Regions from separate parts of the Caballeronia sp. INML2 genome, predicted to be linked through region 1. Evidence: riboswitches for the same ligand, from Rfam matches in the RefSeq annotation. Region 1 holds a riboswitch; the other holds the start of a gene.

Region 1 (6,145 bases):
CTAACGATTCGAGGCGTTCGCGCGTATCGCCCTGATGACGCCACGGCGCATCGTTCACTTCGACGAGCGCGCGCGGGCGCGGCCCGCTCCACGGCGCCGCCCAGTCGGCGTCGAGCGGATCGAAGTGATCGGGCAGTTGCAGATCGCGCGCGATCGCCGTGATGAGGCTCGCGTTCGCGCCCTGTCCATCGCCGATCGGAAAGCGGCCGAGCGCGAGCAACGTGTCGCGGCGCTGCACGCCTTGCGGCGATACGCCGAACACGTGCAGCCCGTCGCGAATCTGCGCTTCCTTCAACTCGCACAGATACGCATCGGCGCGCGTGAGCAAGGCGTCTTCGCTCGTGACGTCGCGTGGCGCATCGAGGCCAAGTTCTTCGTGCAACCTGTTCTCGACGATGGTCGCGAGGATCGACTTGCGCAACAGCTTCGCGCGGCGCGCATCGACCATCAGCGCTTCGTAGTATTCGTCGACCTGACGCTCCAGATCCTGCAACGGCCCGTAGTTCTCGGCGCGCGTGAGCGGCGGCATCAGATGATCGATAATTACGGCCTGCGCGCGGCGCTTCGCCTGACTGCCTTCGCCCGGATCGTTCACGATGAACGGATAAAGATGCGGCATCGGTCCGAGGATCGCATCGGGCCAGCACGACGACGACAACGCGATGCTCTTGCCCGGCAGCCATTCGAGATTGCCATGCTTGCCGACATGCACGAGCGCATCCACCTGAAAGCGCAGACGCAACCAGAAATAGAACGCGAGATACGAATGCGGCGGAACGAGTTCGGCGTCGTGATAGCTCGCGTAATCGTTGCGTTCGCGCGAACGCGAAGGCTGAATCCCCACGAAGACTTCGCCGCAACGATAGCCCGAGATCATGAAGCGGCCGCGTCTCACCGTAGGGTCGTCTTCGGGCGCGCCCCAGGTCTTTTCCAGCGCGGCGCGCGCATCGGCGGGCAGCGTGCGGTACGCATCGAGATATTCATCGACCGAAAGACTTTGCAGCGCGGGCCGCAAGTCGCGCACGATGGGATCGTTCGTGACGCCTTCGGTCAGCGCGGCGATGAGCGCATCGCCAGTCTCTGGAATGTCGCCCACGCGATAGCCTTCGCGCGCGAGCATCGACAGAATGCCGATGGTCGATGCGGGCGTGTCGAGTCCCACGCCGTTGCCGATGCGCCCTTCGCTTGCCGGATAGTTCGCGAGCACGAGCGCGATGCGCTTCTGCGCGTTCGGCGTCTGGCGCAGCCTGCACCAGCGGCGGCTCAGTTCGGCGACGAAGCGCACGCGTTCCGCATCGGCCTGATAGCGCACCACGTCCACCTGCGTATGCTTGCAGTAATAAGCGAGTCCCTTGAAACTGATCGCGCGCGTGATGATGCGGCCATCGACTTCGGGCAGCGCCACATGCATCGCGACGTCGCGCGAGTTCAGGCCGTGATTGTCCTTTTGCCAGTCGTCGCGATTGCCGCCGCTCAGGATGACCTGGAGCACAGGCGCATCGCCCGCGACTTCGAACGTTTCGTCTTGCCCGATCACGCTCGCGGCGAAGGCCGTCGTATTCAACACGAGCGATGCGCGATGCTCCGCGCATAAACGTTCGACGACTTCGCGGCTCACGCTTTCCTTCAGCGATGAAATTGCGATCGGCAGCGGATTCATGCCTTCTTTCTCGAGCGCTTCGATGAGCGCATCGAACACGGCGGTATTGCCCGACTGCAAGTGCGCGCGATAGAACAGGATCGCGGCGACGGGTGCGCCTTCTGTCCATCGTGCCTGCCAGTCTTCGATGGCGGCGGTATCGCGTTCGGGATGATAGATCGCGACCGCGGGCAGCGGCCTCGGCGGTTGCGGTTCGCGCCCGAAACCGAACGCGCGATGCGCAATCGAGCGCAGGAATTCTTCCGCATTGCGCGCGCCGCCTTCGCGTAGATAGCGCGACAGCTCGCGGCAAAACTCCGCATCCGCCGTGCTCTTGCCGATGAGATTCGGATCCTCCGTGAGATCGCCTGAAAACATAGCGAGCATCTGTTGCTCTTGCTTCGCGAGCGCGACGAGCCGCTCGATGCCATAGGGCCAATACGATTCGCCGCCGAGGTGATCGACGATCACGACCCTCGCGTGACGCAACACGTCGTCGACATAGAAATCGACCGATGCCGGCTGGCGTAAAAACGATTGATTCGCGAGCCGCACGTCGGGAAAGCCCGCTTCGAGTCGCGGAAAGACGCTCGCGAGCAACGCAAGCGTCGTGTCGGCGGAACTGAGCACCACGATCGGCGCACGTGTCTGCTCGATGCGCATGACGCCTTGCGCATCGTCGACGAAGCCTCCCGGTGTCGTGCGAAGCAGATGCATCGCTGTTACGCCTGCACGGAGGCGCTTGCGAGCGCCGCGTCGAAGGCACGTTGCAGCGCGTCGCGATCGAGGTCTTCGCCGATCAGCACGAAGCGGCTTTGCGTCTTCGCTTCATCGGCTTGCCACCGGCGATCGAAATAGCTGTCGAAACGACGTCCTACGCCCTGCACGACGAGCCGCATCGCCGCGCCCGGCAATGCCGCGAAACCCTTCACGCGATAGATCGTGTGATGCTCGACGAGCGTGTGCAACGCCGCGATGGCCTGCTCGCGGGATTCGACCCTGCCATGAACGACGACCGAATCGAACGCGTCATGATGATGATCGGCATGGCCTTCTTCGTCGGGCGAGCCGTGATGATCGTGCCGCAGATGGATCGTTTCTTCCGATGCAGCTCCGAGGCCGAGCAGCGTATGCACGTCGAGCCTGCCCATTTGCGCGGGCACGATCTTCACTTCGGGCGGGATCTCGGGGCGCACGAGCGCTTCGACTTTGTGCAGCGCTGCCTCGTCCATGAGGTCGGTCTTGTTCACGATGACGAGATCCGCCGACGAAAGCTGATCTTCGAACAACTCATGCAACGGCGATTCGTGATCGAGATTCGGATCGGCCTTGCGCTGCGCATCGACGGCGACGGGGTTCGACGCGAACTGGCCGCTTGCGGCAGCGGGGCCATCGACCACGGTGACGACCGCATCGACCGTGAACGCGTTCTTGATCGACGGCCAGTTGAACGCCTGCACGAGCGGCTTCGGCAACGCAAGACCCGATGTTTCGATCAGCACGTGATCGATGCCATCGCGCCGCTCGACGAGCTGCTCCATCACCGGATAGAACTCTTCCTGCACGGTGCAGCACAGGCAACCATTTGCGAGTTCATACAGATTGCGGTCTTTTGAGCCGGCTTCGTCGTCGCAGCCGATGCCGCAACCCTTCAGGATTTCCCCGTCGATGCCGAGCTCGCCGAACTCGTTGACGATGACCGCGATGCGCTTTCCTTTCGCGTTGGACAGGATATGGCGCATCAGTGTGGTCTTGCCGCTGCCGAGAAAGCCGGTCACGACCGTGACGGGGATCTTGCGGGTTTGCATCGTAGCTCCGTGGCTTCGTATGCGTGCGCTTCGTGTCGCGCGATGCGTGGCAACGCTGCGGCATGAAAAAGGAAAGCACACGCTTGAATGAACATGGGCCGCGCCGCATCCCCGCGACAGCGATCCTCCGTGAAAGTCTGGCCGGTATCCGGGCTGACGACCGCGCCGCTTCGCCTTCCCGCGCGTTACTACGCGCAGTGGCCTCGAAGCCGGCTTCCCGATCGTGCGATGAAAACATCGCGCGCGCGGGGAATCGCTTACCGTTGCGGGGGCAGCGCAGGTTGACGTCCGCTCGATCGGTCGAAAGGAACGTGTCCTGCTTCCCGTTTAACTGCGCACGAGAGAATCCGCGCGCGAGCACCAAAACTGCGTGAAAGTCTAGGCCCGGCGCGCGCGAGCGTCAAGAAATGACGCCGCTCGCGCGGTGTCATAATGTCGGCCCACGCAGCGCACTCTCGTCATTCACCATGAAATCTTCGATCGTTCGCATGAATGTGCCTGCAATCATGCGGCTCGCCGTCGGCATCGGCTGCAGGCGCGACACGAGCGCCGATGCGATCGAACATGCGGTGCGCGTCGCGCTGGGCACGCTCGAATTCGGCGACATCGCGATCGTCGCGAGCATCGATGCGAAGCGAAACGAAGCGGGCTTGCTCGCTTTCTGCGCACGTCATGGCCTGCCGCTGCGCTTTTATACCGCCGATGAGATCGCGCGCACGCCTCGCACGGCGATGTCACATCACGCGGCGAAACATATGAACGTCGATGGCGTATGCGAGCCATGCGCGCTGCTTGCAGGCAACGCGCACACGCTCATCGTGCCAAAGACGATCGGTTGCGGCGTAACTGTCGCGGTCGCAATGGCGCATGAACCCGATGCGAACGGAACATGAACACCGGTTTGGCCGTGGTGCGCGGGCGCGCCGTTTCGGCGAGCGGCTTTGCAACGGGTGGCTTGAACTTATCGCGGCAAAGCCAGACGAGAACGGCCAGCGCCACGAGTTCCAGATAGAGATAGAGCGCGTCCATTTCCTTGCTCCTGAAGTCGGTGATTGCGTGACTGCATGATGCCCACCGTCTGTTAGCGCAGAATTAAGCCGAAAACGCGGCCGCTGCTGATGTACGATACGGCCGTCTTTCGTCATGCAAAGACCCGCTGCAACCCCATTCGAATGGAGTCGATGTGAAAACCGATACCGAATCGCATCTGCGCATGACCCAGCGTCGCAAGGAAGGTCACGAGAAAAAGCAGGCCGCCGCCGATCATGAAAAAGGCCTGCTGATCGTGAATACCGGCAACGGCAAGGGCAAGACCACGGCGGCGTTCGGCATGGCCGTGCGCGTGCTCGGTCATGGGATGAAGCTCGGCGTCGTGCAGTTCATCAAGGGCGCGCTGCATACGTCCGAGCGCGATTTCCTCGGCGCGATCGCGCATTGCGATTTCGTCACGATGGGCGACGGCTATACCTGGAACACGCAGAACCGCGAGGCCGACATGGCCACTGCGCGCAAAGGCTGGAACGAGGCGCGGCGCATGATCGAAAGCGGCGATTATCAGATGGTCGTGCTCGATGAACTGAACACCGTGCTCAAGTATGAATATCTGCCGCTCGATGAAGTGCTCGACGTGCTCAAGGCGCGGCCCGCGATGCTGCACGTGGTCGTGACCGGCCGGCATGCGCCCGATGCGCTGATCGAACTCGCCGACCTCGTCACCGAGATGCGGCTCGTGAAGCACCCCTATCGCGAGCAGGGCGTGAAGGCGCAACGCGGCGTCGAGTTCTGAACGCAATGCCCGACTGCCCCGCTCTTTTCATCGGCGCAAGCGCGTCGCATCAAGGCAAGACCACGGTGACGGCCGCGCTTGCGCGCCATCACACGCGCCGTGGCCTGAACGTGCGCGTGTTCAAGACCGGCCCGGATTTTCTCGATCCGATGATCCTCGAGCGCGCATGCGGCGCGAGCGTGTATTCGCTGCATCTCTCGATGGTCGGGTTCGACGCGTGCCGCGCCTTGCTTGCACAGGCCGCCCGCGAGGCCGATCTCATTCTCATCGAAGGCGTGATGGGTCTTTTCGACGGCACGCCAAGCAGCGCCGACCTCGCCGCCGCGTTCAACGTGCCCGTGCTCGCGGTGATCGGCGCGCACGGCATGGCGCAGACCTTCGGCGCGATCGCGTTCGGGCTCGCGCGTTATCGCGCGGACGTGCCGTTTCATGGCGTGCTCGCCAATCGCGTCGCGTCGGCGCGCCATGCGCAGATGCTGTCGGAGACCATTCCAGAGGGGCTGCTTTATTGCGGCCATCTGTCGAACGCGGACGATATCGCGCTGCCCGAGCGTCATCTCGGTCTCACGCAGCCTGACGAAATCGCGGGCCTCGACGCGCGCCTCGATCGCGCCGCCGACGCGATCGCGCAAACCGCGCTCGCGGATCTGCCGCCGCCCGTTCATTTCGACGATACGACCCTTCCCGCGCCCCCGCGTCTGCTCGACGGGATGCATATCGCGATTGCGCGCGACGCAGCGTTCTCGTTCGTCTATCCGGCGAACGTCGATCTGCTCGCCGAGATGGGCGCGCGCATCAGCACATTCTCGCCGCTCGCCGACGAATCCGCGCCCCACGATGCGGATGCGCTCTATCTTCCCGGCGGTTACCCCGAGCTGCATGCGGCAAGTCTCGCGGTAAATGCGAACGCGC
Region 2 (6,145 bases), on a different contig from region 1:
TATCCCGGCGTGCGGCTGCAACTCACCGAGGCGACGAGCGACGTGCAGATCGAGGAACTCGTCGCCGGGCGCATCGACGCGGGCCTGGTAATTCCGCCGCTGCCGCCGCGCCATGCCACGTCGCTCTCGTATGTGTCCGTAGCGCGCGAGCCGCTCGTCATTGCGATGTCCGCCGATGCTGCGCAGGACCTGGGGCAGGGCGCCGACGAATGGGCCGATACGCCCGTCGATCTGCACGATCTCGCCGCCGCGCCGCTCGTCGTCTTTCCGAGGCGTCTCGCGCCGGGTTTGTATGACATCATCATGGGCTGCTACGGCGCGGCCGGCCTCACGCCGCGCATCGGCCAGGAGGCGATCCAGATGCAGACCATCGTGAGCCTCGTGTCCGCCGGCATGGGCGTGGCGCTCGTGCCGCATTCGCTGCGTCATCTGCGGCGCACGGGTGTCGTGTATCGTCCTCTGCGCCCGCTGAACGCGTCGGCGATGCTCGTCGAAACCGGCCTCGTCTGGCGCGCGGCTGAAGTGAGCCCGGTGCTCGCGGGGTTCATCGAGATCGTTCGTTCGCGGGCCGAAACTGCGGGTTCGGTATGATTCGCCCTTGTAGTTCGCTCAAGCTCCCACATCAGAATGCTCATACATCCCAATTTCGATCCCGTCGCGATTCATCTCGGACCGCTCGCCGTGCGCTGGTACGGCCTTATGTATCTGGTGGCGTTCATATCGGCCATCGTCATCGGCCGGCTGCGTCTGCGCCTGCCTTACGTGGCGGCGCAGGGCTGGACCGCCAAGGACATCGACGACATGCTGTTTTATGGCGTCCTCGGCACGATCCTCGGCGGGCGCATCGGCTACGTGATCTTCTACAAGGCGAGCTATTACGCGGCGCATCCGCTCGACATCTTCAAGGTGTGGGAAGGCGGGATGTCGTTTCACGGCGGCTTTCTCGGCGTGACGCTCGCGATGGTGCTGTTCGCGTATCACCGCAAGCGCACCTGGCTGCAGGTAACGGATTTCGTCGCGCCGATGGTGCCGCTCGGTCTTGCGGCGGGGCGTCTCGGCAACTTCATCAATGGCGAGTTGTGGGGCCGCGTGACGAGCCCGAACGCGCCGTGGGCGATGCTCTTCCAGAGCTCGACGAACGACGACGCGATCTGGCTTGCGAAGAATCCGCAACTCGACGCGCAATACCATCTCACGGAAATCTTCCAGCGCTATCACATGCTGCCGCGTCATCCGTCGCAACTGTACGAGATCGCGCTCGAAGGACTCGTGCTGTTCATCGTGATCTGGACGTTTTCGCGCAAGCAGCGTCCCGTCGGCGCGATCTCCGCGCTGTTTCTGATCGGTTATGGACTGGCGCGCTTCACTGTGGAATTCGCGCGTGAGCCGGACGACTATCTCGGCCTTCTCGCGCTCGGCCTCTCGATGGGCCAATGGCTCTCGCTGCCGATGATCATCGTGGGCGTGCTGGTGATGGTGTGGGCGTACAAGCGCAATCTGCGCCTGCCGCCCGAATCCGCGAAAGCCTGAGCTTTGCGGGGCAGCACGCCCCGCATCGTTCAACGCCCCATCTGCACCGAACCGGAGACGTCGACGGTCACTGTCGTCGTGCCGGCTTCCATCGCGATGGGGGCGGCCATCTTCGCATCGGCGCTCATCGCGCGCGATTGCATCATCATGACCGGGCGCGGCTGAACGCCGCTATGTCCGACGTTCACTTCCCGAATCGTGTAATTGCTGTAGCCGAACCCTTGCGCGGCGGCTTGCGCCTGCTTGCGGAACGAATCGATGGCTTGCGTGACGAGCTTCTGCTCGGCCGCGCGCTGCGCCTCGGGCGACAGCGAGAACGCGACGCTGCCTACCTGCATCGACGAGCTCATCTTGCCCGCGAGCTTCGACGCCGCCGCGAAGTCATGCGATTCGAGCACGACTTCCGTGCGGCCTCGCCATGCGGAGATCTTGCCGTCACGGTCCGTTGCCGGATACACGGTGAATGAGCCGCTCTTCGCGGTCACGCCGTCGACGCCCCTCGCTTCGCGCAAGGCGGCCTCGGCGCGCTGATTGAGCGTACTGGTGAGAGACGAGGGATCGGCCGCTTCCTGCTCGTAGAAGAGCGTGATGTTGACGACATCCTGCGGCACTTGCGCGCTTGCCTGTGCCGAAAGAGAAAGCACGCCTGAAGGCTGCGGCTGCGTGATGACCGTTTGCGCGGCGGCCGTTTGGGAAAGCGTGAACGCTGCGCCCGACATCGCGAGGAGCGCGAGCGCGGCAGCGGTTTTCTTGTTGATCATCGAAGGACTCCGAACGCGGGATATCGCGTGATTCGCGACGGGATTTAGGCGCGGCCTTCGTGTCGTAAGTTCCTTGTTAGACGAGTTGTTCGGTAATAAATCGCCACTGCGCTTCTGTTACCGGCGTGATCGACAGGCGATTGCCGCGCGCGAGCACCTGCATGTCCGCGAGCGCCTCATGCTCGCGCAACGTGGCGAGAGAAATGAGCGGCGTCTTCTTCACGAACTCGACATCGACGAGCATCCAGCGCGGCGTTTCCTGCGTGGACTTGGGATCGTAGTAATCGCTCTTCGGATCGAACTGAGTGGGATCGGGATACGCCGTCGAGCACACTTTCGCGATGCCCGCGATGCCAGGCTCCGGACAACTCGAATGATAGAAAAGCACACCGTCGCCGAGCTGCATCTGATCGCGCATGAAGTTGCGCGCCTGATAGTTGCGCACGCCCGTCCACGGCAAGGTTTTATTCGGCGCGTGCGCGAGGTGATCGATGCTCGCTTCGTCCGGTTCGGACTTCATCAGCCAGTAGCGCATGATGGTTCGCTATGCGGAAATCGTCGATGCAAATGAAAACGGCATCGGAAAAACCGATGCCGTTTCTTGAATGGGTCCCCGCCACGGCCGCTAGGCCGGCATCCTGAACCTGGGTTCAAGATTGGTCGCGGTAAGCAACACTTCGGGTACATCGGACTAGCGACGCGCGCGCCCGTGCTGCAAGGTTCCGCAACCGTGCCAATGTAGCATTGGTTCAAGGAATATATGACCTTGGCGAACCAGGCAGGGAACCGTCACTCTACACCAATCGTTTGCCTTATGCAGCCTCTCGGGAGCAAATCGGCAGTTTCTTTTTTCGATTGATATTGCGTGCTGATTGACTCAGCGCGCAGACGTCTCACTGCGCTTCATACTGCGCAATGACCGCGCCCAGTTGTTCGTTCATCGAATGCATCGTGCGGCGGATTTCCTCGGCGGGGAAGGCCTCGCCGTGACGCACGCTGTCCTGCAGCTTAAGCAATTCCGACGCCAGCGAAAGCGCTGCCATCACCGCGATGCGATCCGTGCCGCGCACGCTGCTCGCATTACGCACCTTGTTCATCTCGGCATCGACGCGCGCGACGGCTTCGCGCAATGCGCCTTCCGTTTCCGGCGAGCACGCGAGGCGATACGGCTGCCCGAGAATGGATACTTCGATCTGCGTGGTCGTCATGCCTTCTCTCCTTGATGATGCTCGCCGTGCAATTCCGCTTCCTGTGCTTCCCGGGAATCGGCGTCGAGGAGATCGAGTTGATTGTCGGATTCGGCATGTTGCGCGGACTTCGCGCGGGGCAGCTTTTCGAGAATGGCGTTGAGGCGTACTTGCGCGTCGTCGATTTTCGCGGAGAGCGAGTCGCGTTCGGATTGCAGCGTATCGCGCTCTTCACGCACTTGCGCAAGTTCGGCCTGCACGTTCGCATAGTCGGCGCGCAGTTGTTCGAGTTGTTCTTGCAGCGCCTGACGCGCCTGATTGTGGCGCTCGCTGATCTGGATCAGCCGGCCGATATTTCCTGACAGTGATTCGAGTTCGTTGAGCATGTGCTGCGTCCTCTAAAGACCTCGCATTTTAGCGCGGTTCAACGGAGCTTCCGATAATTGTCTCGTTTCGAGACGTAACAGCATGCGATCTCGCGCTTAATCCTTCGAATCAAGCGCATGTCGCCATGCATTCGTGTGCAGAAAAGGCGAGCGCTGGTCATCGCTCGTGGGGACAGGCCGGCCGATTCTCGTTCGATTCGTCATGTGCCGCGCTACTCTGTCCGTGCCGTTTTCTTGACGGCCCCAACCCGCGCTCCTACACTTGCCGCACTTTTTGGTGCTCGCATTCGCGGATCTCGCGGATGCAGTCAAACGGGAAACAGGGAGCGAAGTCTCCGAAGTCCGACCGGGACCCACCCGGGATGAGCCAACCTGTGCTGCCCCCGCAACGGTAAGCGACCGCAACGCAAGTTGCAAGTCGTCTCATGCGCGTTTTTGCAGCGCAAACGTGTGGATTTTCATCACACCGGGTTTGTTATTCGAATCCACTGCAAGAAACGTGTCGACGCCACTGCGCACGATGCGCGGGAAGGCGAGACGATCCGTCGTCAGCCCGGATACCGGCCAGAGTTCGACGCATCGGCGCTCAATGCGCAAGTGCGTTCGTCGCGCATCGTCCTCGCGGGGAGCGGGGTCGCGCTCATGCGAAACGGAACTTCACTCATGGTATTGCCACAGGCCGCGCTCAAGAACGGCCCCACTCGTCATGTCGCGCTCGTTGCAGCGGTCTTCGGCTCGGCGCTCCCCGGCGCGGCGCACGCCGCCGACGGCGCCTCGCAAACGCTTGCCCCAGTCGTCGTCACCGCGACGCGCGCGCCGCAGCCGCTCGCCGAATCGATCCCGCAGACATCGGCGTTCGATGAACAGGACATCGCCGATGCCAACGCCGACGATGCGCTCGGCCTCGTCGCGCTCGCGCCCGGCGTGCAGGTCACGCGCAACGGCGGACCGGGCGCGAATTCGGGCGTCTACATACGCGGCGCGGCGTCGTCGCAATCGCTCGTTCTGATCGATGGCGTGCGCGTCGAATCGGTGTCGCTCGGCGCGGCGCAGCTATCGCAATTGATGCTCGATGAGATCGGGCGCGTCGAGGTCGTGAACGGCAATGTATCGGCGTTGTACGGCTCGAATGCGATTGGCGGGGTCGTGCAGATCTTCACCAGGGAAGGCGAGCCGCATCCGCCGCGCTTCGCTTTCGAGGCCGAGTACGGCAGCTATCACACGCAGCGTCAATCGGCGGGCGTGAACGGCGCGCTCGACAAGGACGGCCGCACGACCTTCAGCCTGAACGTGTCACGCGAAAAGACCGATGGATTCTCGTCGATCGATCCGGCGATCGCGCCCGGCGCGAATCCTAACGCGAACGGCTATCTGAACGAGAGCGTCGCGGCGACGCTGCGCCACCGGTTCAGCGACAAGTGGGATGCGGGCGTGCGCTTCATGCAATCGAACGGCATCGACAGTTTCGACGATGCCTACGGCCAGCCATCCGACATCAACGAAGCGCACGATCGCGTGCGTTCGGCGTCGGTGTTCGCGAATGGCAGGATCACCGACAACTGGACCACGCACTTCACGGTCGCGCAGGGGCAGGATCGCGCGAATATCGAGCAGAACGGCGTCTATACGAGCCGCTTCGACTCGGAGAATCGGCAATACACGTGGCAGAACGATTTCAGGATCACCGATGCGCACACGCTGTTGTCCGGTTACGAGCATCTCGATCAGACGCTCGATTCCGACCAGTTCACGGCGCCCGATCGTCACGTGAATTCGGTGTTCGCGGGCTACGTGGGGCACATCGGCGCGAACGATTTGCAGGCGAATCTGCGGCACGATCAGTATTCCGATTTCGGCGGCGCGAACAGCTACTATCTGGGCTACGCATATCACTTCGATGCGCACTGGAAGGCGAGCGCGAGCTATGCGGCTTCGTTTCGCGCGCCGAGCTTCGACGACCTCTACTATCCGTTCAGCGGCAATCCGTCGATCCAGCCGGAGCGCAGCCATTCGGTCGAGGCGGCGTTGCAGTACGCATCGAATGCGCTCGGCGTGATGCGCGTGACGCTGTTCCAGACGCGCTATTCGAATCTGATCGACTATGTTTCCGACGGCGGGTTCTACTATGTCGCGCAGAACGTCGGGCGCGCGAAAGTGCAGGGCATCGAGGGATCGTGGGCGGGACATGTCGGCGCAACCGACGTGCGCGCGGGCGTCACGTTCCAGAATCCCGTCGACGAGACGAATCACGAGGATCTGACGCGGCGCGCGCGGCATTTCG

What was found. Region 1 has a riboswitch for cobalamin ahead of cobW (cobalamin biosynthesis protein CobW). Riboswitches for the same ligand answer to the same signal wherever they lie in the genome.
Region 2: linked by a shared signal. The riboswitch ahead of NCT32_RS03105 (TonB-dependent receptor domain-containing protein) and the one ahead of cobW (cobalamin biosynthesis protein CobW) in region 1 are both predicted to bind cobalamin.

What each region holds. Positions count from the first base shown of each region.
Region 1 is NZ_JALQDH010000049.1:65,684-71,828, forward strand. Features, by position in the region: gene cobN (cobaltochelatase subunit CobN) at 1-2,356, opposite strand, end outside; gene cobW (cobalamin biosynthesis protein CobW) at 2,362-3,447, opposite strand; cobalamin riboswitch at 3,569-3,827, opposite strand; gene NCT32_RS18110 (cobalamin biosynthesis protein) at 3,936-4,340, shown strand; gene cobO (cob(I)yrinic acid a,c-diamide adenosyltransferase) at 4,631-5,233, shown strand; gene NCT32_RS18120 (cobyrinate a,c-diamide synthase) at 5,239-6,145, shown strand, end outside.
Region 2 is NZ_JALQDH010000010.1:50,436-56,580, forward strand. Features, by position in the region: gene NCT32_RS03070 (LysR family transcriptional regulator) at 1-591, shown strand, start outside; gene lgt (prolipoprotein diacylglyceryl transferase) at 628-1,530, shown strand; gene NCT32_RS03080 (SIMPL domain-containing protein) at 1,560-2,291, opposite strand; gene NCT32_RS03085 (EVE domain-containing protein) at 2,368-2,826, opposite strand; RNA gene ssrS (6S RNA) at 2,898-3,079, opposite strand; gene NCT32_RS03095 (cell division protein ZapA) at 3,185-3,499, opposite strand; gene NCT32_RS03100 (hypothetical protein) at 3,496-3,864, opposite strand; cobalamin riboswitch at 4,123-4,448, shown strand; gene NCT32_RS03105 (TonB-dependent receptor domain-containing protein) at 4,528-6,145, shown strand, end outside.